3 regions of the Kitasatospora sp. NPDC048545 genome follow, and region 2 is predicted to be linked to each of the others. Evidence: riboswitches for the same ligand, from Rfam matches in the RefSeq annotation. Region 2 holds a riboswitch; each other region holds the start of a gene.
What was found. A riboswitch is a leader RNA that binds a small molecule or an ion and turns the genes downstream of it on or off. The one in region 2 is predicted to bind cobalamin.
Positions count from the first base shown of each region.

Region 1: another riboswitch for cobalamin. It lies ahead of AB0D10_RS44310 (CbtB domain-containing protein); the one in region 2 lies ahead of AB0D10_RS23165 (iron ABC transporter permease).
Region 3: another riboswitch for cobalamin. It lies ahead of AB0D10_RS35205 (CoA-acylating methylmalonate-semialdehyde dehydrogenase); the one in region 2 lies ahead of AB0D10_RS23165 (iron ABC transporter permease).

Region 1 covers NZ_JBEZIQ010000097.1:10,672-17,141, forward strand. Annotated here, with positions in the region: gene AB0D10_RS44285 (aminotransferase class III-fold pyridoxal phosphate-dependent enzyme) at 1-388, shown strand, start outside; gene AB0D10_RS44290 (TauD/TfdA family dioxygenase) at 400-1,263, shown strand; gene AB0D10_RS44295 (SDR family oxidoreductase) at 1,260-2,018, shown strand; gene AB0D10_RS44300 (methyltransferase domain-containing protein) at 2,023-2,784, shown strand; gene AB0D10_RS44305 (CbtA family protein) at 2,929-3,696, opposite strand; gene AB0D10_RS44310 (CbtB domain-containing protein) at 3,712-3,930, opposite strand; cobalamin riboswitch at 3,966-4,124, opposite strand; gene AB0D10_RS44315 (histidine phosphatase family protein) at 4,231-4,815, shown strand; partial or broken gene AB0D10_RS44320 (XRE family transcriptional regulator) at 4,915-5,109, opposite strand; gene AB0D10_RS44325 (Tat pathway signal sequence domain protein) at 5,193-5,894, opposite strand; gene AB0D10_RS44330 (methyltransferase domain-containing protein) at 6,098-6,470, shown strand, end outside.
Region 2 covers NZ_JBEZIQ010000025.1:3,498-9,967, forward strand. Annotated here, with positions in the region: gene AB0D10_RS23135 (ABC transporter substrate-binding protein) at 1-752, shown strand, start outside; gene AB0D10_RS23140 (amino acid ABC transporter permease) at 787-1,761, shown strand; gene AB0D10_RS23145 (amino acid ABC transporter ATP-binding protein) at 1,806-2,558, shown strand; gene AB0D10_RS23150 (CGNR zinc finger domain-containing protein) at 2,671-3,258, shown strand; gene sodX (nickel-type superoxide dismutase maturation protease) at 3,299-3,742, opposite strand; gene sodN (superoxide dismutase, Ni) at 3,920-4,315, shown strand; cobalamin riboswitch at 4,403-4,551, shown strand; gene AB0D10_RS23165 (iron ABC transporter permease) at 4,644-5,723, shown strand; gene AB0D10_RS23170 (ABC transporter ATP-binding protein) at 5,720-6,470, shown strand, end outside.
Region 3 covers NZ_JBEZIQ010000051.1:52,251-58,720, reverse strand. Annotated here, with positions in the region: gene AB0D10_RS35210 (acyl-CoA dehydrogenase family protein) at 1-772, opposite strand, end outside; gene AB0D10_RS35205 (CoA-acylating methylmalonate-semialdehyde dehydrogenase) at 778-2,277, opposite strand; cobalamin riboswitch at 2,489-2,680, opposite strand; gene AB0D10_RS35200 (UvrD-helicase domain-containing protein) at 3,146-5,026, opposite strand; gene AB0D10_RS35195 (AAA family ATPase) at 5,023-6,470, opposite strand, start outside.

The DNA of each region.
Region 1 (6,470 bases), on a different contig from region 2:
GACCTACGGCGGAAACCCGGTGGCCTGCGCGGCCGCCCTGGCCACCCTGGACGTGCTGCGCGAGGAGCGGCTGGTCGAGAACGCCGCCGAACAGGGCGAGCGGCTGCTGGCCGGGCTGCGGGCGGTGGCCGCCGGGGCGCCCGGGATCGCCGACGTCCGCGGGCTCGGGCTGATGGCCGCCAGTGAGTTCTGCCGCCCGGACGGCTCCCCGGATCCGGAGGCGGCCCGGCGTGTCCAGCAGGCGGCCGCCGAGCACGGCCTGCTGCTGTTGCCGTGCGGGATCCACCTCAACGTGGTCCGGATGATCCCCGCGCTGGTGGTCACGGCCGGGCAGGTGGACGAGGCGCTGGAGCTGTGGGCCAAGGCCGTCGCGGCCGGAAGCCGGTAGGGAGGAGAGCGATGGAGACGGTGAAGGAAATCGGCTGGAGCAGCCTGGAGTTGGACGCCCGGCGGGCGCTCTGGTCGCTCCCGCTGGGGGAGGTGGAACGGCGGCTGCTGTGGGCCGACGCGCGGGCCGGGCGGTGGGGCGCGGCGGAGCCGGTGCGCGCCTGGCTGCGGGACTTCGTCCGGGACGCCGTCGCCTCCGTCGGCGTCACCCACATCGGCGGCCTGGTGGACCCGGCGCACCCGGAGGAGCAGATCACCGAGGTGCTCTCCTTCCTGCTGCGGGACTACGGCCGGATCGTCCCGCAGAACGGGCGCGGCGATCTCACCTCGGTGCTGCGCGACCAGGACGGCGACGGCAACACCGAACTCGGCTTCCACTGCGACACCTGCGACCTGCTCGTCCTGCTCTGCCTCCGGCCCGCCTTCGACGGCGGCGGGTTGACCAAGCTGGCGAGCGCCCGACACGTCCGCGACCTGATCGAGCGGGAGCGGCCGGACGCGCTGGCCACGCTCTGCGAGGACTGGACGTTCGACCGGAGCGGCCGGGCGGGCCCGCAGGTGGTGGTCACCCCGATCCTCTACCGCCAGAAGGAGGGGACGGTCGGCTGCTACTACCAGACCCGCACCGTCCGTTCCTCCCCGGACCGCGGCGGACCTGATCTGACGGACCGTCAGTGGGAGGCGCTGGGCGTCCTGGACGAGGTGCTGTACCGGCCGGAGATCGCCTTCGGGCTGCCGATGGCCGCCGGGGACCTGTTGATCATCCGCAACAGCCGTGTGCTGCACGGGCGTTCGCCGTTCGTCGACGAACCTGGCCGGTACGCACGCCGGATGCTGCGGATCTGGGTGAACGAGGGGGAGGAGTGGGCACGTTGACCGCATCGCACGGACGGGTCGCGATCGTCACCGGAGGCGGCAGCGGACTCGGCCGGGCCTCCGCGCTGGCTCTGCTGGAGGCCGGCTGGACCGTCGCCGTCGCCGGGCGGCGCAAGGACGCGCTGGAGGAGACCGCCGCCCTCGCCGGCCCGGCCGCCGACCGGGTGCTGCCCGTCCCGACCGACATCCGCAGCCCGGAAGAGGTCGCCCGGCTCTTCGACGCCGTCCGCGACCGGTACGACCGGCTGGACCTGCTGTTCAACAACGCGGGCGCCGCCGCGCCGCGCCGGCTGATCACCGAGACCCCGTTCGAGGACTGGAACCGGGTGCTCGACACCATCGTCACCGGCGGCTTCCTCTGCGCCCGCGAGGCCTTCCGGGTGATGAGCACCCAGACCCCGCAGGGCGGGCGGATCATCAACAACGGCGCCCCCTCGGCGTACGTGCCGCGCCCCAACTCGGTCGCGTACACGGCCGCCAAGCACGCGGTGCTCGGCCTCACCAAGGTGCTCGCCCTGGACGGCCGCCCGTACGGCATCTCCTGCGGGCAGATCGACGTCGGCAACGTCAGCCCGGTCGACGGCGGACCGCAGCCGGCCGCGATGCAGGCCGACGGCACGATGGCGGTCGAGGCGACCATCCCGGTCGAGCGCTTCACCGACGCGCTCGTCCTGATGGCCGCCCAGCCGCCGGACACCAGCATCCAGTCGCTGGTCGTGCTGCCGACCACCATGCCGTTCGTCGGGCGGGGGTGAGCCGGTGCTGGTCAGCGCACGCTCCTTCGAGGAGTACCGGGCCATGTTCGCGCTCACCGACCGGGACCTGGAGCAGCGCGTCCTGGACTGCCCGGCCGGTGCGGCGGGGTTCGTCGCCGAGGCCGGGCGGCGCGGCATCGACGCGGTCGCCGTGGACCGCCAGTACGCCGACCACCGGGAGGAGTTGGGCCTGCTGGTGGAACGGGAGACGGTCTTCAAGCGGGACCTGCTGGTGAAGGAGACGGCCGGCTTCGGCTGGTCCCGGTACAGCGACGTGGACGACATGATCGGCCAGTGGACCGCCAACGCCAGGGCCTTCCGGGCCGACATCGCCGCCCGCCCGGACCGCTACGTCGCCGGTTCGCTTCCCGAACTCCCCTTCGCGGACGACTCCTTCGACCTGGTGCTCAGCTCGCACCTGCTGTTCTCGTACGGCAACCGGCTCGACGAGGAGTTCCACCGGGCGGCGCTGCTGGACCTCGCGCGGGTGGCACGCCGTGAGGTCCGGCTGTTCCCGCTGGTGGTGTACGACACCGGAGTCCGCTACCCGGAGCTGGAGCGGCTGCGCCGGGAGCTGGCGGGGCTCGGGGTCCCCAGCCGGGTGGAGCCGGTGGCGTACCGGTTCCAGCCGGGGGAGGGCGAGATGCTGGTGCTCTCCTGCACGGACTACCGGGCGCCGGAGCGGTCGGCCACGGCGGCGGGCCGGTCCGGGGCCGAGGACCGGGTGCGCTGGCGGCACCGGGAGGCGGCACGGCCGGGCCCCTGAGCTCCGGCCCGCCGAGGCCGCCGGAGGTCCGCCGGGCCGCCGGAGGACGGTCGGGCCTGCCGGAGGACGTCCGGGAACGCCGGAGGCCGGTCGGGGCGACGTGGTGTCGCCCCGACCGGCCTCCCACTACCGAACCGGCGTCGGTCAGTGGACGGACGCGGCCGTCTCCGGAGCGGCCTCCCGAGGGGTGGCCGTGGCCGGCTTCGGGTGCAGGAGGCGCTCGGCGAGGTGGCCGAACAGCAGCCCGAAGGACGTCCAGAGGGTGAGCTGGATGGCGAGCGCCGCGAGGCGGAACTGCCAGAGCAGGGTGGCCGAGAAGTCCTCGGGCACCTCGTTGACGGCGGGCAGGAAGGCGAAGGCGAGGCCGACCGCCACCGCGAAGCCGAGGACGGCCACGACGGTCGCGTACCAGTTGCCCAGGCGCGGCGCGAGCCGCTTGCCGACGATCACCGAGGCGACCGCCAGCAGCACGCTGAGCGCCATCATCAGGAAGTACAGCGTGGTGCGCTTCCCGATGGTCTCCGGGTCGCCCACCGACGGCGGGTTGGCCGGGTACTTGAGGAACGGCACGAGGTAGACCGCGACCAGCGCGACGCCGGACAGCAGGGCCGCCGTGGCGCGCGGGGAGAAGCGGCCGACCCGGCCGAGGGCGAAGCAGTAGGCGAGCGCGGCGATGCCGCCGAGCGAGACGCCGAAGACCAGAACGCCCGTGGCCAGCCCGGCAGTCGACTGCAGGGACCGGCTGACGATCTCCATCTCGGGTGCCCCGGCCGCGTGGGCTTCCTCGTAGGCGATCGCGGCGTCCACCCGGGGTTCACCGAGCAGGTAGGCCACGACCAGGGCGAGCAGGCCGGCGCCGAGGCCGGCCAGCATGCCGCGGACGAGCAGGGATCTGACGGTTGCGGAGTTCACGGAATCGTCCCCTGATCAGTGGCAGGGGAAGCCGAGCAGGTGGCGACCGTCGTGCACCCATTCGTGCACGTCCTCGCCGGAGATGAGGGAGGTGGCGCCCTGCTCGGCGCCGACGAAGTAGATCAGGGCCATCAGCAGGATGCCGAAGAACACGGCCCAGGGCAGGATCGCCTTGACGGAGATGGGGGTGACCGCCGGAGCGGCGGGGGCAGCGGGGGCGATGGGGTGAGCCATGGCCGACCTCCTCTGGGAACACGCGTCCCGTGTCGATGGAGCACCGACGGCAGGGCGGGTCTGACTCGCCGGGCCGAGGCGGGGACCAGGGCTGCGGCTTCACAGTGGCGCGACCGTGCCGGAGTCTCACCGGGCTTCCGCGCTCTGCCGTCTTCAGTTGTCGCAGGGACGGTACCGTGTCCGGAACCCCCGGCCAAGGGGCTGCGCGGGGGCTCACGGGCGCGCGACCGGCACGGAACAGGCAGCGGAATCCGGTACGTGTGCGGTGCAAGGCCGGGTTCCGGGACGGGAGGGGAGCGAATGACGGTACGGGTGATGTTCGTCGCACCGGCGATCGGCGACGGGTTGCGCGCGGCGCGGTTCGGCGACGACGGCCCGCCGGAGGAGGCCGCGTCGGCGGCCGCCCGTGCGGCGGCGGGGGCGCTGCCGACGCCGGCCCGCAGCCTGGCCTCGCCCTCGGTGCGCTGCCACCGGACGGCCGAGGCGCTCGGTCTGCCGGCCGAACCGGACCGGCGGCTGGCCGAGTTGGACGTCGGCTCCTGGCGCGGTCGGACGCTCGACGAGGTCGCGGCGGCCGAACCGGCGGCGGTCGCCGCCTGGTTGGCGGATCCGGCAGCGGCGCCGCACGGTGGCGAGTCGGTGCTGGACCTCCTCGCCCGGGTGGGTGCCCGGCTGGACGAACTGGCCGGTGAGGCAGGACGCTTGGCAGTGGTGGCGGAGCCCGCGGTGGTCCGGGCGGCCGTGGTGCACGCGCTCGGCCTCCCCCCGGCGGTCTTCTGGCGGCTCGACGTCCGGCCGCTGTCGGTCACCGAGCTCTCCGGGCGTGCGGGGCGCTGGAACCTGCGCTGCGGGTGGGACCTTGCGCCGGCGGCCGCCGGTTCGTGATCCCGAGGGGGTCGGTCCGGTAACCCTGCGACACGTGACGGCAGGTGACGGATCGTCACCAGCGAGTTCGGGGACGGGCGAGCGGGTCGGGTGGCGCGGGCTCCGGTCGCCCAGCAGCAGGCGCAGCCGGCCGGAGCGCACGTGGACCCACTCGATGCCCTCATGGGTCCTCGGCTCCGGCTCGCCGCCCGGGCCAGGCGGGATGAGGAGCTTGTGGGCCTGGACGCCGCCCGGGCGGCCGAGGGGGACGAAGGTCGTCCCGCCCCGGACCACCGGGCGCAGAGGGATGCGCGGCCGAGCCCGTCTTCACACCTCCGCCGTCCGCCCGGAGGGCGTCGCCCCGCCGACGCGGGTTTGAAGACGGGCCCTCGCGGAGGTCAGTTGACGTACACCGCCGGGGCGCCCGGCTGGGTGGTGTCGGCGACCGGGCCGTACGCCGCGGAGAAGTACCCGTCGCCGGGGCAGAGGCCCGAGCCGCCGCTCTTGGCGAAGTGCTCGTTGCGGAAGACCAGGCTGTGCGCGGCGTTGTCGGCGTTGCCCGCGAAGGCGCCGCTGAGCTGGTAGGTGCAAGTGATGGTGCCGAACCAGCTGTTGAGCACGGCGGTGGCCTGGATCGGCCCGGCCGACCCGCCGGCGAGGGTGACCGGGAGCCCCGGGCCGTCGGAGACGGTCACGCCGTATGCGAGGTTGCCGACGGTCAGGCTGCGCACCGAGGTGACGCCGGTGACGTTGCTGGTGCACGAGCCGAAGGTCAGACCGGTCAGCGAGCCGGTGGCCGACCCGGGGGCCGCCGGGTTGGTCAGCACCTTCTCGGCGAGCTGCGAGACGGCGCAGGTGACACCGGTGGTGCTGGTGGCGGTCGAGTAGAAGGTGGCGACGGTGCCCCCGGCGAGCGGCGCGGCGAGCGCGTCGCCCGCTGCGACGGCGGCGCCGCCCGCGCTGCCGGCGGTGAGCACCGGGACGGCGGCGACGGACTCGGGCGCCGCGGACGCGGGCGCGGCGACGACGGAGAGCGCGGTGGCGGCGGCGAGGGCCGCGACGGCGGCGGCGGGGACGGCAAGGTGGCGGCTGAAGCGCATGGGAAGAGCCTCTTTCTCGGTGAGGGGCGAGAAGACGACCTTTCGCGGCTCCCGGGCGGTGGGGACCCGGGGGCCCACGACGTTCTAGGACTGGTTCTAGGGCCGTGACCGTGCGCCGTCAAGGCAGTGGACAGAACTTGCTGACGTTTCGTCAACAAGGAGCCGGCTCGGCCGCTCCGCCGTCCGCCTGCGAGAATCCCGGCATGGCTGAGCACAACAGCGACCACGGATACCTGCTGGACAACCGGCAGTCGCAGGCGGGCATCCGCTTCGGCGCCCTCGCCGAACTCTTCGACCCCGTGACCTTCCGGCACGTCGACACGATCGGCCTCGGCCCCGGCATGCGCTGCTGGGAGGTCGGCGCCGGCGGCCCCTCCGTCCCGCTCGGACTCGCCGACCGCGTCGGCCCGACGGGCACGGTGGTCGCCACCGACATCGACGTCTCCTGGACCGCCCCCGCCGCCGGCGGCACCATCGAGGTCCTGACCCACGACGTCGCCGCCGACCCGCCACCGCCCGGCGCCTTCGACCTCGTGCACGCCCGACTGGTCCTGGTGCACGTCGCCGACCGCGCCG
Region 2 (6,470 bases):
CCGACGTCAAGTCGGCCGGCAAGATCGTCGTGGCCTCCGACGCCTCGTACGCGCCCAACGAGTACCAGGACGCCTCGGGCAAGATCATCGGCATGGACGTGGACCTGGCCAATGCCATCGGCCAGAAGCTGGGCGTCCCGGTCGAGGTCCAGAACTCGCCGTTCACCGCGATCATCCCGGGCATCCAGGCGAACAAGTTCCAGCTGGCCATGAGCTCCCTGACCGACAACAAGGAGCGCGAGGCCACGGTCGACATGGTGACCTACTTCACCGCGGGCACCAGCGCGGCGGTGAAGAAGGGCAACCCGGACAAGATCGACCCCAACGACCTCTGCGGCAAGAAGGTCGCCGTCCAGACCGGCACCACCCAGGCCGACCAGATCAAGGACGTCATCAACCCGGCGTGCGTCAAGGCCGGCAAGCCCCCGGTGCCCAACGACGGCGACAAGTTCGACCTGCAGACCGACGTGACCCAGGCCGTGGTCTCCGGACGCGACCAGGTCATGCTGGCCGACTCCCCGGTCATCGACTACGCGATCAAGCAGACCAACGGCCAGCTGGAGCAGATCGGCACGGTCGAGGGCAAGGCGCCCTACGGCATCGCCCTGGCCAAGGGCTCGGCGCTGGCCCAGCCCGTCCAAGCGGCCGTCCAGTCGCTGATGGACGACGGCACCTACAAGCAGATCCTCGACAAGTGGGGCGTCCAGGCGGGCGCGATCACCCAGTCCCAGGTCAACGGCGCCACCAGCTGACCCTTCGCCAGTCACCCACCCCTCTGAGGCCACTGTGAACCATTCCGATCAGGGGACGGCGCACGCGGGACGGCCCGAAACCCTCAAGGCCGTCCCGGTCCGCCACCCCGGCCGGTGGGCGGGAGCCGTGGTCGTCGCGGTCCTCGCGGCGATGCTGCTCCACGCCCTGATCTTCAATCCCGCCTTCCAGTGGGACGTCGTCAACACCTACCTCTTCGATTCCAGCATCCTGCACGGCCTCGGTGTGACCCTGGAGCTCACCGCGCTGTCCATGCTCATGGGCGTGGCCGGCGGCATCATCCTCGCGGTGATGCGACTGTCCCCGAACCCCCTGCTGTCCGGCACCGCGTGGTTCTACATCTGGGTCTTCCGCGGCACCCCCGTGCTGGTCCAGCTGGTCTTCTGGAACTTCATGGGCGCGCTGTGGCCCAAGCTGTCGATCGGCATCCCGTTCGGCCCGGAGTTCTGGTCCGAGTCGACCAACACGCTCATCCCGGTCTTCACTGCGGCGCTGCTCGGCCTCGGCCTCAACGAGGCCGCGTACATGGCGGAGATCGTCCGCGGCGGCATCCAGTCGGTGGACGAGGGGCAGACCGAGGCGGCGCACGCGCTCGGCATGAGCCGCTTCGCGACCATGCGCCGGATCATCCTCCCGCAGGCCATGCGGGTGATCATCCCGCCGACCGGCAACGAGACCATCTCGATGCTCAAGACCACCTCGCTGGTCAGCGTCATCGCGCTGGAGGAGCTGTTCCGGGCCGGGCAGAACATCTACTCGCGCACCTTCCAGACCATCCCGCTGCTGGTCACCGTCAGCCTCTGGTACCTGTTCCTGACCTCCGTGCTGACCATCGGGCAGTACTACGTCGAGCGGTACTACGCTCGGGGTACCAGCAGGACGCTGCCGCCGACCCCGATGCAGCGGTTGCGCGGCCTCTTCCGCGGCAAGCCGACCCCGAAGGCGGAGCACGACGTCGTTCCGGGGCTCGAGGGAGGTGGTCACCTGTGACCGATCTGACCAAGACCCCGGGGGACACCGTCCCGGGCGAGCCGATGGTCAAGGCCGAGGGCGTGCGCAAGTCGTTCGGCCTGGTCGAGGTGCTCAAGGGCATCGACCTGGAGGTCAAGCCGCGCGAGGTGTTCTGCCTGATCGGCCCGTCCGGCTCCGGCAAGTCGACCTTCCTGCGGTGCATCAACCACCTGGAGAAGATCAACGGCGGGCTGCTCTCCGTGGACGGCGAGCTGGTCGGCTACCGGCGCAAGGGCGACAAGCTCTACGAGCTCAGGGACCGCGAGGTCGCGCTCAAGCGGCGTGACATCGGCATGGTCTTCCAGCGCTTCAACCTGTTCCCGCACATGACCGCCATAGAGAACATCACCGAGGCTCCGATCCAGGTGAAGGGCGAGTCCAAGGCCGACGCGCGCGAGCGCGGCATGGCCCTGCTGGAGCGGGTCGGGCTCGCCGACAAGGCGAAGAGCTACCCCTCCCAGCTCTCCGGCGGCCAGCAGCAGCGCGTGGCGATCGCCCGCGCGCTGGCCATGAAGCCCAAGCTGATGCTCTTCGACGAGCCCACCTCGGCGCTCGACCCGGAGCTCGTCGGCGAGGTGCTGGACGTCATGCGCGGGCTGGCCGAGGAGGGGATGACGATGATCGTCGTCACCCACGAGATGGGCTTCGCCCGCGAGGTCGGCGACGCGCTGGTGTTCATGGACGGCGGCGTGGTGGTCGAGTCCGGCAACCCCCGTGACGTCCTCACCAACCCGCAGCACGACCGCACCAAGGCCTTCCTGTCCAAGGTGCTCTGAACCGTCACCGTCGGCGCCCGGCAGGCAGCTCCTGCCGGGCGCCGATGTTTTCGCCGCACGGGTAATAGGCTGGAAGCAGTCAGCCCGTTACCGATTTTCTGGAAGGACCGCCGTGGAGCTCGCCTCGTACGCCGATCTCGCCGTTCGACTGGTGAACACCGAGGAGCCCGAGCGCGGCACCGACACGCTGACCTCCGTGGACGCGGTGCGCGCCCTGTTCTCCGACTCGTCGCGGGCCGCCGCGCTCGCCGACGAGTCCGACCTGCCCCGGCTGCGGGCGGTGCGGACCCGGCTGCGCGGGGTCTTCGAAGCCGCCGCCGAAGGGGACGAGACCCGGGGGGTCGACCTGCTGAACAGCCTGCTGATGGAGTACCCCGTCAGCCCGCTGATCTCCGGGCACGACTACCTGGACGACGCCGGACGGCCGCGCTGGCACCTGCACCTGGCCGACAACTCGCCAACCGCCACCGCGCACTTCAGCGCGGTCGCCTGCATGGGCCTGGCCGTCCACCTCACCGAGCTGGGCGCCGACCGGCTGGGCATCTGCCAGGCCGCGCCCTGCCGCAACGCCTACCTGGACACCTCGACCAACCGCTCCCGGCGCTACTGCTCGGACCGCTGCGCGACCCGGGCCAACGTGGCCGCCTACCGGGCCCGCAAGCGACAGGAGGCGGAGGCCGCACTGGGCAACGGGGCGTAACCGGGCGGCGGGGCGCAACCGGGCGGGCGGCTGCCCGGGATCAGACCTCCTCCACCCAGACGCCGAGTCGCCGGGCCAGGCCCGGCACCCGGGCCAGCCGCGGGGCGAGCAGCAGCCGCTCCAGCCGGCGGCCCGGCGCCAGCCAGGCCGGGCTCGGGCGCAGCCGCAGCAGCACCCGGCCGAGCACCAGGTCGTCCGGGACCGCGCCGTAGCTGCGGCTGTCGCTGTCCACCGGGCGGTTGTCCGACAGCAGCCACCAGCCCCCGGACCGGCGCTCGGCGGCCCGCTTCACCACCAGCAGGTCCTGCTGGAAGGGGTGCCGGAAGAGCACCACGGCCCCCGGCCGGATCGGCGCGCCGTAGCGGACCAGCAGGCGGTCGCCCTCGTGCAGGGTCGGAACCATCGACCGGCCCGCCACGTCGACCAGCCCCAACGGCAGCGCGCCGCCCCGGTCCCGTCCCCCCGGTTCCGTGCTCCGTGCCACGACTCCTCCTCCCGCGCCGCCGGCCCCCAGTCTGCCGTACGGAGCGTCACCGGATCGATGTCCGGAATACCCCGGTTCCGGGTCCGCCTTTTGCCCTAGGCCCACCGCCCGATCGCGAAACCACGAGGGCGGAAGGGTAATCTCGGGCGCGGGAAGACGATCTAAGGAAGGACTCCCATGTTCTCTCGTCTGTTTGCACCGCGTGCCACCGCTCACGCCCACTGTGACCTGCCCTGTGGCGTGTACGACCCGGCGCAGGCCCGGATCGAGGCCGAGTCCGTCAAGGCCACCCAGGAGAAGTACCAGGCCAACGAGGACCCGCACTTCCGGGCCCGCGCCGTCATCATCAAGGAGCAGCGCGCCGAGGCCGTCAAGCACCACATCTCGGTGCTGTGGAGCGACTACTTCAAGGCCCCGCACTTCGAGAAGTACCCGCAGCTGCACCAGCTGATCAACGACACCCTGAAGGCCGCCTCGGCCGCCAAGGCGTCCACCGACCCGGCCACCGGCCAGGCCCTGCTGGACCTGATCGCCGAGGTCGACAAGATCTTCTGGGAGACCAAGCAGGCCTGAGCCTGACGCGTCGCCACCCGACCGCCCCCGTCCGCACCGCCGGACGGGGGCGGTCGTGCGTCCACGTCCGGACCGACCCGGTAAGGGTTGCCTGGCCTGAGTGACTGTTATGCTGCCAGGGCGTCCGAGGGGGAAGTCCGGTGTGAATCCGGCGCTGACCCGCAACGGTGAGCACGGCCCGCACCAGCGGTGCGGCCGCGCCAGCCCGATCGCCCCCGGTCGCTGACCTCCCGACAACTCGCCGCGGACTGCGAGGGGAACGGCGCCCCGGCACGCCTGCGGCCCGCGCCCGCCCCGGCACACCCGCGGCCCGAGGCAAGGCGCACCCGTGAACCGCGCACCCACGACCCGTGCGGTCGGCCCGCCCGTCCGCCGAATACCCGCCGTTCCGCTCGCCGTCGGCCTCGCCGCCGCGCTGCTGCTCTCACTGGTCTGCGGGGTGGCGTTCGGGTCCTCCGGCATCGCACTGCCCCGCGTGCTGCGGCTGCTGACCGCCGGCCTGACGGGCGGTCGGCTGGACGCCGACGAGGCCGCCGCGTACGCGATCGTCTGGGAGATCCGGCTGCCCCGCACCGTGCTGGCCGCCGTGGTCGGTGCCGGACTCGCCGCGACCGGGGTCGCCGTCCAGGCGCTGGTGCGCAACGCGCTCGCCGACCCGTTCGTCCTCGGCATCTCCTCCGGCGCGGCCGTCGGCGCCAACGCCGTCCTGCTGTTCGGCGCCTTCGCCTCGCTCGGGGTGTGGGCGGTCTCCGCCTCGGCCTTCGGCTCCGCGCTGGTCGCGATGGCGCTGGTCTACCTCGCCGCCCGCACCGCGTACGGGCTCACCCCACTGCGACTGGTGCTCACCGGCACCGCGCTCTCCTACGGCTTCTCCGCCGCCACCACCCTGATGGTCTTCGCCGCGGACCGCGGCGAGGCCGCCCGGGACGCCATGATGTGGCTGCTCGGCAGCCTCGGCGGCGCCACCTGGGGCTCGGTGCCGATCGCCGGCTGCACTGTGCCGGCCGGGCTGACCTACCTCGGCTGCGCCGCCGGACGGCTCGACGGGCTCGCCATGGGGGACGAGACCTCCGCCTCGCTCGGCGTGGACCCGGACCGGCTGCGGCGCGAGCTGTTCGTGGTGACCGCCGCCGTCACCGGCACGGTGGTCGCGGTCAGCGGGGCGATCGGCTTCGTCGGACTGCTGGTGCCGCACCTGGCACGGATGCTGGTCGGCGCCGCGCACCGCCGGGTGCTGCTGGTCGCGCCGCTCGCCGGCGCGCTGCTGCTGGTCTGGGTGGACATCGCCTCCCGCACCCTGCTGGCGCCCGCCGAACTGCCCGTGGGGGTGTTCACCGCCGTGCTCGGCGTGCCCGCCTTCCTGCTGATGATGCGCCGGCGCGGCCACGCCTTCGGAGGCCGACGGTGACCGACCCGAACGGGGTGACCCGGATGCCCGATCCCGCCGATCCCGCCGGCCCCACCGACCCGACCGAGACCGCCGGCCGGACGGAGACCGCCGGCCGGGCGCAGGCCCAGGACCTCGCCGTCGACGCCGTCTCGGTGGAACTGGCCGGCACCCGACTGGTCCACGAGGTGAGCCTGGCCGCGGCCGCCGGGCAGGTGGTCGGCCTCGTCGGCCCGAACGGCAGCGGCAAGTCGACCCTGCTGCGCTGCGTCTACCGGGTGCTGAAGCCGGCCGGCGGCGCCGTCCGGCTGGACGGCGACGACCTGTACGCGCTCTCCGCCCGCGAGACCGCCCGACGGGTGGCCGCGCTGACTCAGGAGCACTCCGCCGAGTTCGACTTCACCGTCGCCGAGGTGGTCGCCATGGGCCGGCTGCCGCACCGGCGCGGGTTCGACGCCCCGACCGACGCGGACCGGGAGCGCTGCGCCGGGGCCCTGCGCAGGGTCCGGGCGGACCACCTCGCCGGACGGGGCTTCCTGAGCCTGTCCGGGGGCGAGAAGCAGCGGGTGCTGTTCGCCCGCGCACTGGTCCAGGAGCCGCGCCTGCTGGTGCTCGACGAGCCCACCAACCACCTGGACATCGCCCACCAGTTGGAGGTCCTGGCGCTGGCCCGCGAGGCCGGACCGACGGTGCTCACCGCGCTGCACGACCTCAACCTGGCGGCGGGCCACTGCGACCTGCTGTACGTGCTGCGGGCCGGTCGGATCG
Region 3 (6,470 bases), on a different contig from region 2:
CCAGCGCCTCCTGCGCGCCGCCGAGCGAGCAGGCCGCGATGCCGATCCGGCCGCCGTTCAGCCCGCTCATGGCGATCCGGAAGCCTTCGCCCTCGTCGCCGAGCAGGCGGTCGGCGGGCAGCCGGACCCCGTCCAGCACGACCTGCCGGGTGGGCTGGGCGTTCCAGCCCATCTTCTTCTCGTTCGGTCCGAAGGAGACGCCGGGGTCGTCCCGGTCCACGATGAAGGCGGACAGCCCGGAGGCCCCGGAGCCTCCGGTGCGGGCCATCACCAGGTAGATCTGTGCGGCCCCTGCTCCGGAGATGAACTGCTTGACGCCGTCCAGCACCCAGTGGTCGCCGTCACGCACCGCTCGGGTGGCGATGGCAGCCGCGTCGGAGCCGGCGCCGGGCTCGGTCAGGCAGTAGCTGCCCAGATGCTCGGCTGAGCAGAGCCCTGGCAGCCAGCCGGCCCGCTGGGCGGCGTCGCCGTAGCGGTCGACCATCCAGGCGACCATGTTGTGGATGGACAGGTAGGCGGCGATGGACGGGCAGCCGGTGGCGAGTGCCTCGAAGGCGACCACCCCGTCGCGTCGGGTCAGCGCAGAGCCGCCGTCATCCTCCCGGACATAGATACCGGCAAGGCCCAGATCGGCGGCCTTGCGCAGCACGTCGACCGGGAAGTGCTTGGTGTGGTCCCATTCGACCGCATGCGGTGCCAGGTGTTCGGCGGCGAAGGCTCCGACAGCCTCGACGATGGAGGCCTGCTCCTCCGTCAGTTCACTTGCGTTCACGGTGCTCAGCCCATCGTCGGCATGGTGAAGCTCGCGCCCTCCTTGACCCCGGAGGGCCAGCGCGAGGTGACGGTCCGGGTGCGGGTGTAGAAGCGGATCGAGTCCGGGCCGTGCTGGTTGAGGTCGCCGAAGCCGGAGCGCTTCCACCCGCCGAAGGTGTGGTAGGCGATCGGCACCGGGATGGGCACGTTGATCCCGACCATGCCGGTGTTCACCCGGCGGGCGAAGTCCCGGGCGGTGTCGCCGTCCCGGGTGTAGACGGCCACGCCGTTGCCGAACTCGTGCTCGCTGGGCAGGCGCAGCGCCTCCTCGTAGTCGGCGGCGCGCACGACGGTCAGCACCGGGCCGAAGATCTCCTCCCGGTAGATCCGCATGTCCGGCGTGACCCGGTCGAACAGCGAGGCGCCGAGGAAGTAGCCGTCATCGTGCCCCTCCAGGCGGAAGTCCCGCCCGTCGACGACGAGTTCGGCGCCCTCCTCGACCCCGAGGTCCAGGTAGCCGCGGACCCGTTCCAGGGCGTCACGGCCCACCAGCGGCCCGAAGTCCGCGGCCGGGTCATCCGAGCGGCCGACCCTCAGCGCGGCGATCCGCTCGACCAGCTTCGCCACCAGGGCGTCCGCGGTCTCCTCGCCGACCGGGACGGCCACCGAGATCGCCATGCACCGCTCGCCGGCCGAGCCGTAGCCGGCGCCGACCAGGGCGTCGGCGGCCTGGTCGAGGTCGGCGTCCGGCATCACGACCATGTGGTTCTTGGCGCCGCCGAAGCACTGCGCCCGTTTGCCGTGCGCGGCGGCCGTCGCGTACACGTACTGGGCGATCGGGGTCGAGCCGACGAAGCCGACGGCCTGCACCCGCGGGTCCTCCAGCAGGGTGTCCACGGCCTCCTTGCCGCCGTTGACCACGTTGAGCACGCCCGGCGGCAGCCCGGCCTCCAGGAACAGCTCGGCCAGCCGCAGCGGCACCGACGGGTCGCGCTCGGAGGGCTTGAGGACGAAGGCGTTGCCGCAGGCCAGCGCGGGCGCCGCCTTCCACAGCGGGATCATCGCGGGAAAGTTGAACGGCGTGATGCCCGCGACCACGCCGAGCGGCTGGCGCATCGAGTAGACGTCGATGCCGGTGCCGGCGTTGTCGCTGAACTCGCCCTTCAGCAGGTGCGGGATACCGGCGGCGAACTCCACGACCTCCAGGCCGCGTTGGAGGTCGCCGTGGGCGTCGGCGACGGTCTTGCCGTGCTCGGCGGACAGCAGCCGGGCCAGCTCCTCCTTCTCCTGCTCGACGAGCTGCAGGAAGCGCAGCAGGACGCGGGCCCGGCGCTGCGGGTTCCAGGCCGCCCACGCGGGCTGGGCCTGCGCGGCGTCGGCGATCACCGCCTCGACCTCGGCGCGGTCGGCGAGCGGCACCCGGGCCTGCACCCGGCCGGTGTTGGGGTCGTACACGTCGCCGAAGCGCCCGGACGTCCCGGGCGTGCGCTTCCCCGCGACGAAGTGCGTCAGTTCACGGACCATCGGTTCCTTCTCTCAACAGGGTCGGGGAGAGGAGGAATGGAGGACGCCGCCGACGGACGGGCGCACGGTGGTGCGGCCCCGCGACGTCACGGTGGCGGTGGCAGGACGAACCGTCAGAGCAGGTGGGCCCCGGGGGTCGTCGGCACAGGACAACCAGGAGCAGTGGAACGGGAGCAGCCCGGAGTCATGCGTGTCGTCTCCATCCTCGTGGAAAACACGGATCACCCGCGGCCGGTATCCTGACTCCCGGATCACCGCACGCCCTCAGGCCTTCCCGGCTGGCTGCCAGTGGCCGTGTCCTGCGAGGACGAACTCCCCGGTCACAGTGGCGGGACCGTGCCGGACTCACACCGGCTTCCCTGACACCGCGGACCTGCCGTCGACCATATAGTTGGACGTCCTAGTAAGTCCAGAGCTCTCCATGCGCGCGTTGCGCCAACGGGGTCAGCTGAGGACCCGCCCGGTGCGACACCGACGGGCGGAGGACCACCGAGGCGACGTTGAGCAGCCGCTTGTAGGCGATGTAGTGCACGACCACCTCCAGCTCGCCTGCCGCGGTCAGAGCCTCGTCCAGCTCGCCGTACAGCGCCCGTAGTCACCCCGGCACCTCGACCGGCCCGGTTGGCGCCGTTGTCGTCACCCCCGACGTCCACCTCGTCGACCGAACCGGCCGCCAGCAGCGAGGAGGAAGCGGTGACGCTTGGGACCGCCTCGACCAACTGCAGTGCGAACAGGTCAGGGTCGAACAACCGGTATTCCCCAGATCCGCACGGTGATCCCGCTGGTGAAGAGAGACTGCGGCCCGGTCGTGGCGAGGAACTCAGCCGCCACACAATGTGGACAGTCTCACGCCGACCCGCGCGCCCGCTCAGAGGCTGACTACGGACCAGCCATCGCGCGCCAGGGCTTCGAGGTGCGGATTCGCGCGGCTCTCGTGGACGGCGAGCGCGAGGAGGTGCTTGGCACGCGTGGCCGCTACGAAGGTGGTCATCGCGGCGTGCCGGCCCGTGGCATTGAGTTCGCCGACGGGAGCCTCTCCGGTGATCACGGGGAGCAGGCTGCCGAGGTCGTGGCTCCTCCCATGCTTGGTGGCGCATTCGAGGACCAGGGTCGCGCAGTGCGTCTCCCCCTTCGCGCTCGCGACGGTAGCTGTGAGCATCGGGGGCAGGGATTCGTCCGAGGCCGGTGGCAGCTGCGTGTGGGACAGCCAGAGGGTATAGGTGGCCATGTCCACCGGGACACGTGAGCCGACGGCCTCCTCCACCAGCCTCCCGAGGCGGCTCACGAAGTCCCCCCAGGCTGCAGGGGTGTCGCAGCCGTCGTACAGCGTCCTGACCAGGAGCACTCGCAGATGGTGGCCCGGTGTGCCGGGTCTGCGGTCGAGCTGGGGGAACGGGGGAAGATTCTCTGGGAGAGTCGGGGGCGTGGTCGGTGGCTGCAGCTCCCAGAGGAGAGCGCGGACGGCTCCCCACAGAACGGTGACCGCTGGGCTGACCTGGCCTGTACGCAGCAGGACCGCCCTGGCATTCCGGTAGGCCTGCAGCAGCCGACTCACCGCCACCGTCGTCCCGGTGTCCGTCTGGGGCAGGTAGCAGCCGACCGCGCGGGGGAAGAGTCGTGAGGTTCCTGGGCTCTCGCGAGCGCCGAGGATCTTCGGCGGGTACGCGACGACGGCTTCGGGCGGCACTGTTCGCCGGACGAGGTCGTCGAAAGCGGGCAGAACCCGGACGATGCTGTCCTCGGTGAAGGTGATGATGGCGAGAGCGCTCTCGGGTCCGTGGCCTTGGATCTCCTGTGGGCGGTGAACCGCGAGCCTGCTCGCCACCCGGGCGGGCCCCGCGCCGAAGCGCAGGCTCACCGGCAGGTCCATCGCCGCCTCGTCCAGGAGGCTCCCGGCCGCAGGTCCGACACCATCTGCACTGAGGATGCGCTGGTTGACGTCTCCTACGCACTGCACAACGGCACCGTCCGTGAACACTGCTTCCAACAGGCGGCGCTGTTCCTCACCGGTGTCCTGCATCTCGTCGATCAGGACGAACGGGAACCGGGACCGCAGGCCGGAGGCCAGGCGGGGGTGCTGGTGCAGATGCCTGGTGGCGATCGCGTACATGTCCGAGTAGCGGAAGACACCACGAAGGAAGAGGTGCTCCTTCAGTTTCATCAACTGCCTGTAGCTGGCGGTGCCGCGATTGAGGCCATCAACCCGGATCTGCAGTTCCGGTTCAGCGGGGTCGAAGACGTACGTGGCTTCGGTGACCATCTTCAGCCCGTCACTCCGCCGCTTCAGGTAGGACCTCAGCGTCGTGAACGGGCCCAGGTCCAGAAGCCTGCGGGCCTGGGCGGCGAAGGCCTGGTCGTCGACGGCTCGGGTGACGACCTTCAGCGAACGCAGAGCCGGCAGTGCGAGGAAGGTATGGACGAAGCTTTGAAACGTCCCGACGAAGTGCGGGTAGTGCTCCAACCGCCGTGCCCGTCCGGTCAGTCGGCTCGCGATCTCCTGGGTGGCGGTATTGGTGTGAGACATGACGCAAATGCCCTGGCGGTCGGACGACCAGCCGTCCGCCACCAGGGCGAGCTTCAGGGCGACGAGGGTGGTCTTGCCCGAGCCTGGGGCTGCCTGCAGATGCAGCGGGCCGCGGGCCTCCAAGAACGCGAACTGCTCGGGAGACGTCAGAGCGAGGCCCATGCTCCGGGCCTTGGCTTCGATGACTTCACGGTCCAGAGCGGTGGGGGACAGAGGCAGGGTCACGACCGGGTACTCCCGCTCAGGTAGTCGAGCGCCTCCACCAGGTAGCTCGGCAGGTCCGTGGGCGCGACACTGGATGCCTCCAGCAGGCGCGCAGCATGCTGGGCCGCGATCGGTTTGCTGGTGCCTCCCACGCGCAGCGGGCGGTAGATCCTCAGCGCGCACTCCTCCAGCGAGAGACGGTCGTCCTCCCGCCACTTCTTGACCTCCATGGCCGCGGTCTCCTCGATTCCCACGAGGTCCTCCGGTGTCGGCCACTTGGTGCTCTTCGCCGCGCTGATCGCCTGGTGCATCAGGGTTGCCATCGGCCACGAGGCGCGCGCCAAGTCGTATTCGAGGGTCCACCAGTTCGACACGAAGGTCCGGACGGCCCCGCCGTCGCGTTCCCGCTTCTTGAGGACCAGTTCGTCCCGCTCCGCCGGGGTCAGGCTGCTCCACCGCGTGAGCCCTTTGGCCATCTTCTTGTCGGCCCCGTCGGGAGCCAGGTCCATGTCCGTGATGCATGCCACGCGTACCGGTGGCAGGGCGGAGTCCGCGCGTTGGAAGATCCGGGAGTATCGGAACAGACCGGTGCTGCCGACGTTCACGATACTGACGCCGTTCTCGGCGAACGAGTGGCCGGCGACGCGGGCGAGAGCGGGCAGGAGCAGGACCTCCGCGTCGCCCTCGACCATGGCGACCGCCCGGGCGAAAAAGAGATTCGCCTTGGTGGCGTCCAGGAACCGGCTGAGGAACGCGTAGTCCGAGGCGTCGAGTCGGGTGCATTCCGGACGGAGAGGGAACGTCCGGCCCCGCGCCACGAGGGTCAGGTGCTCCACCGGCACACTGGAGGCGATGTGCGGGCTGTGCGTCGTGGCGATGATCTGGACGGGGGACTCGCCCCGGCTGCGGTCCCGGAGCAGGTCGACGACGCGGGTCTGCAACTGCGGGTGCATGTGGGCCTCGGGCTCCTCAATGAGGAGGATGGGGGAGGTGCTTTCCCGTCCTAGCAGGAGAAGTTCGGCAGCCATGAACAGGGCGTTGTTGTAGCCGAGGCCGTGACGGGTCGACTCGGTAAGGCCGGGGTCGGGCGCGAACGCCAACTCCAGGCGCTCCAGGACACTCTGGAGCGATGCGGTCGTGGCGATGCTGATCGCGCCGGAGAGAGTGTCCTGGCCGATGGCGAATCTGCTCAGGTATCCGCTGTTGAGCTCGGCCCGGGCCTTCTGCACCAGAGCGTTGGCGTTGATGTGGTGGTCGGCGCGCTGCAGGATGCCCACCAAGGTGCCGGCGCTGTCCTCGGCGGGCCTGAAGTCGGGCTCCCGCTGCTCGTGCATGCCGGGGTACTGGGTGAGGATCTGCGACAGCCGGGAGTTACGGCCCGCCCGCATCTCCCCTTCGGCGTCGCGCAGCGGCCGCAGGTACGTCGCGCGAAGACGCTCGCGGGCTGCGCCGTCGAGCACGGTGT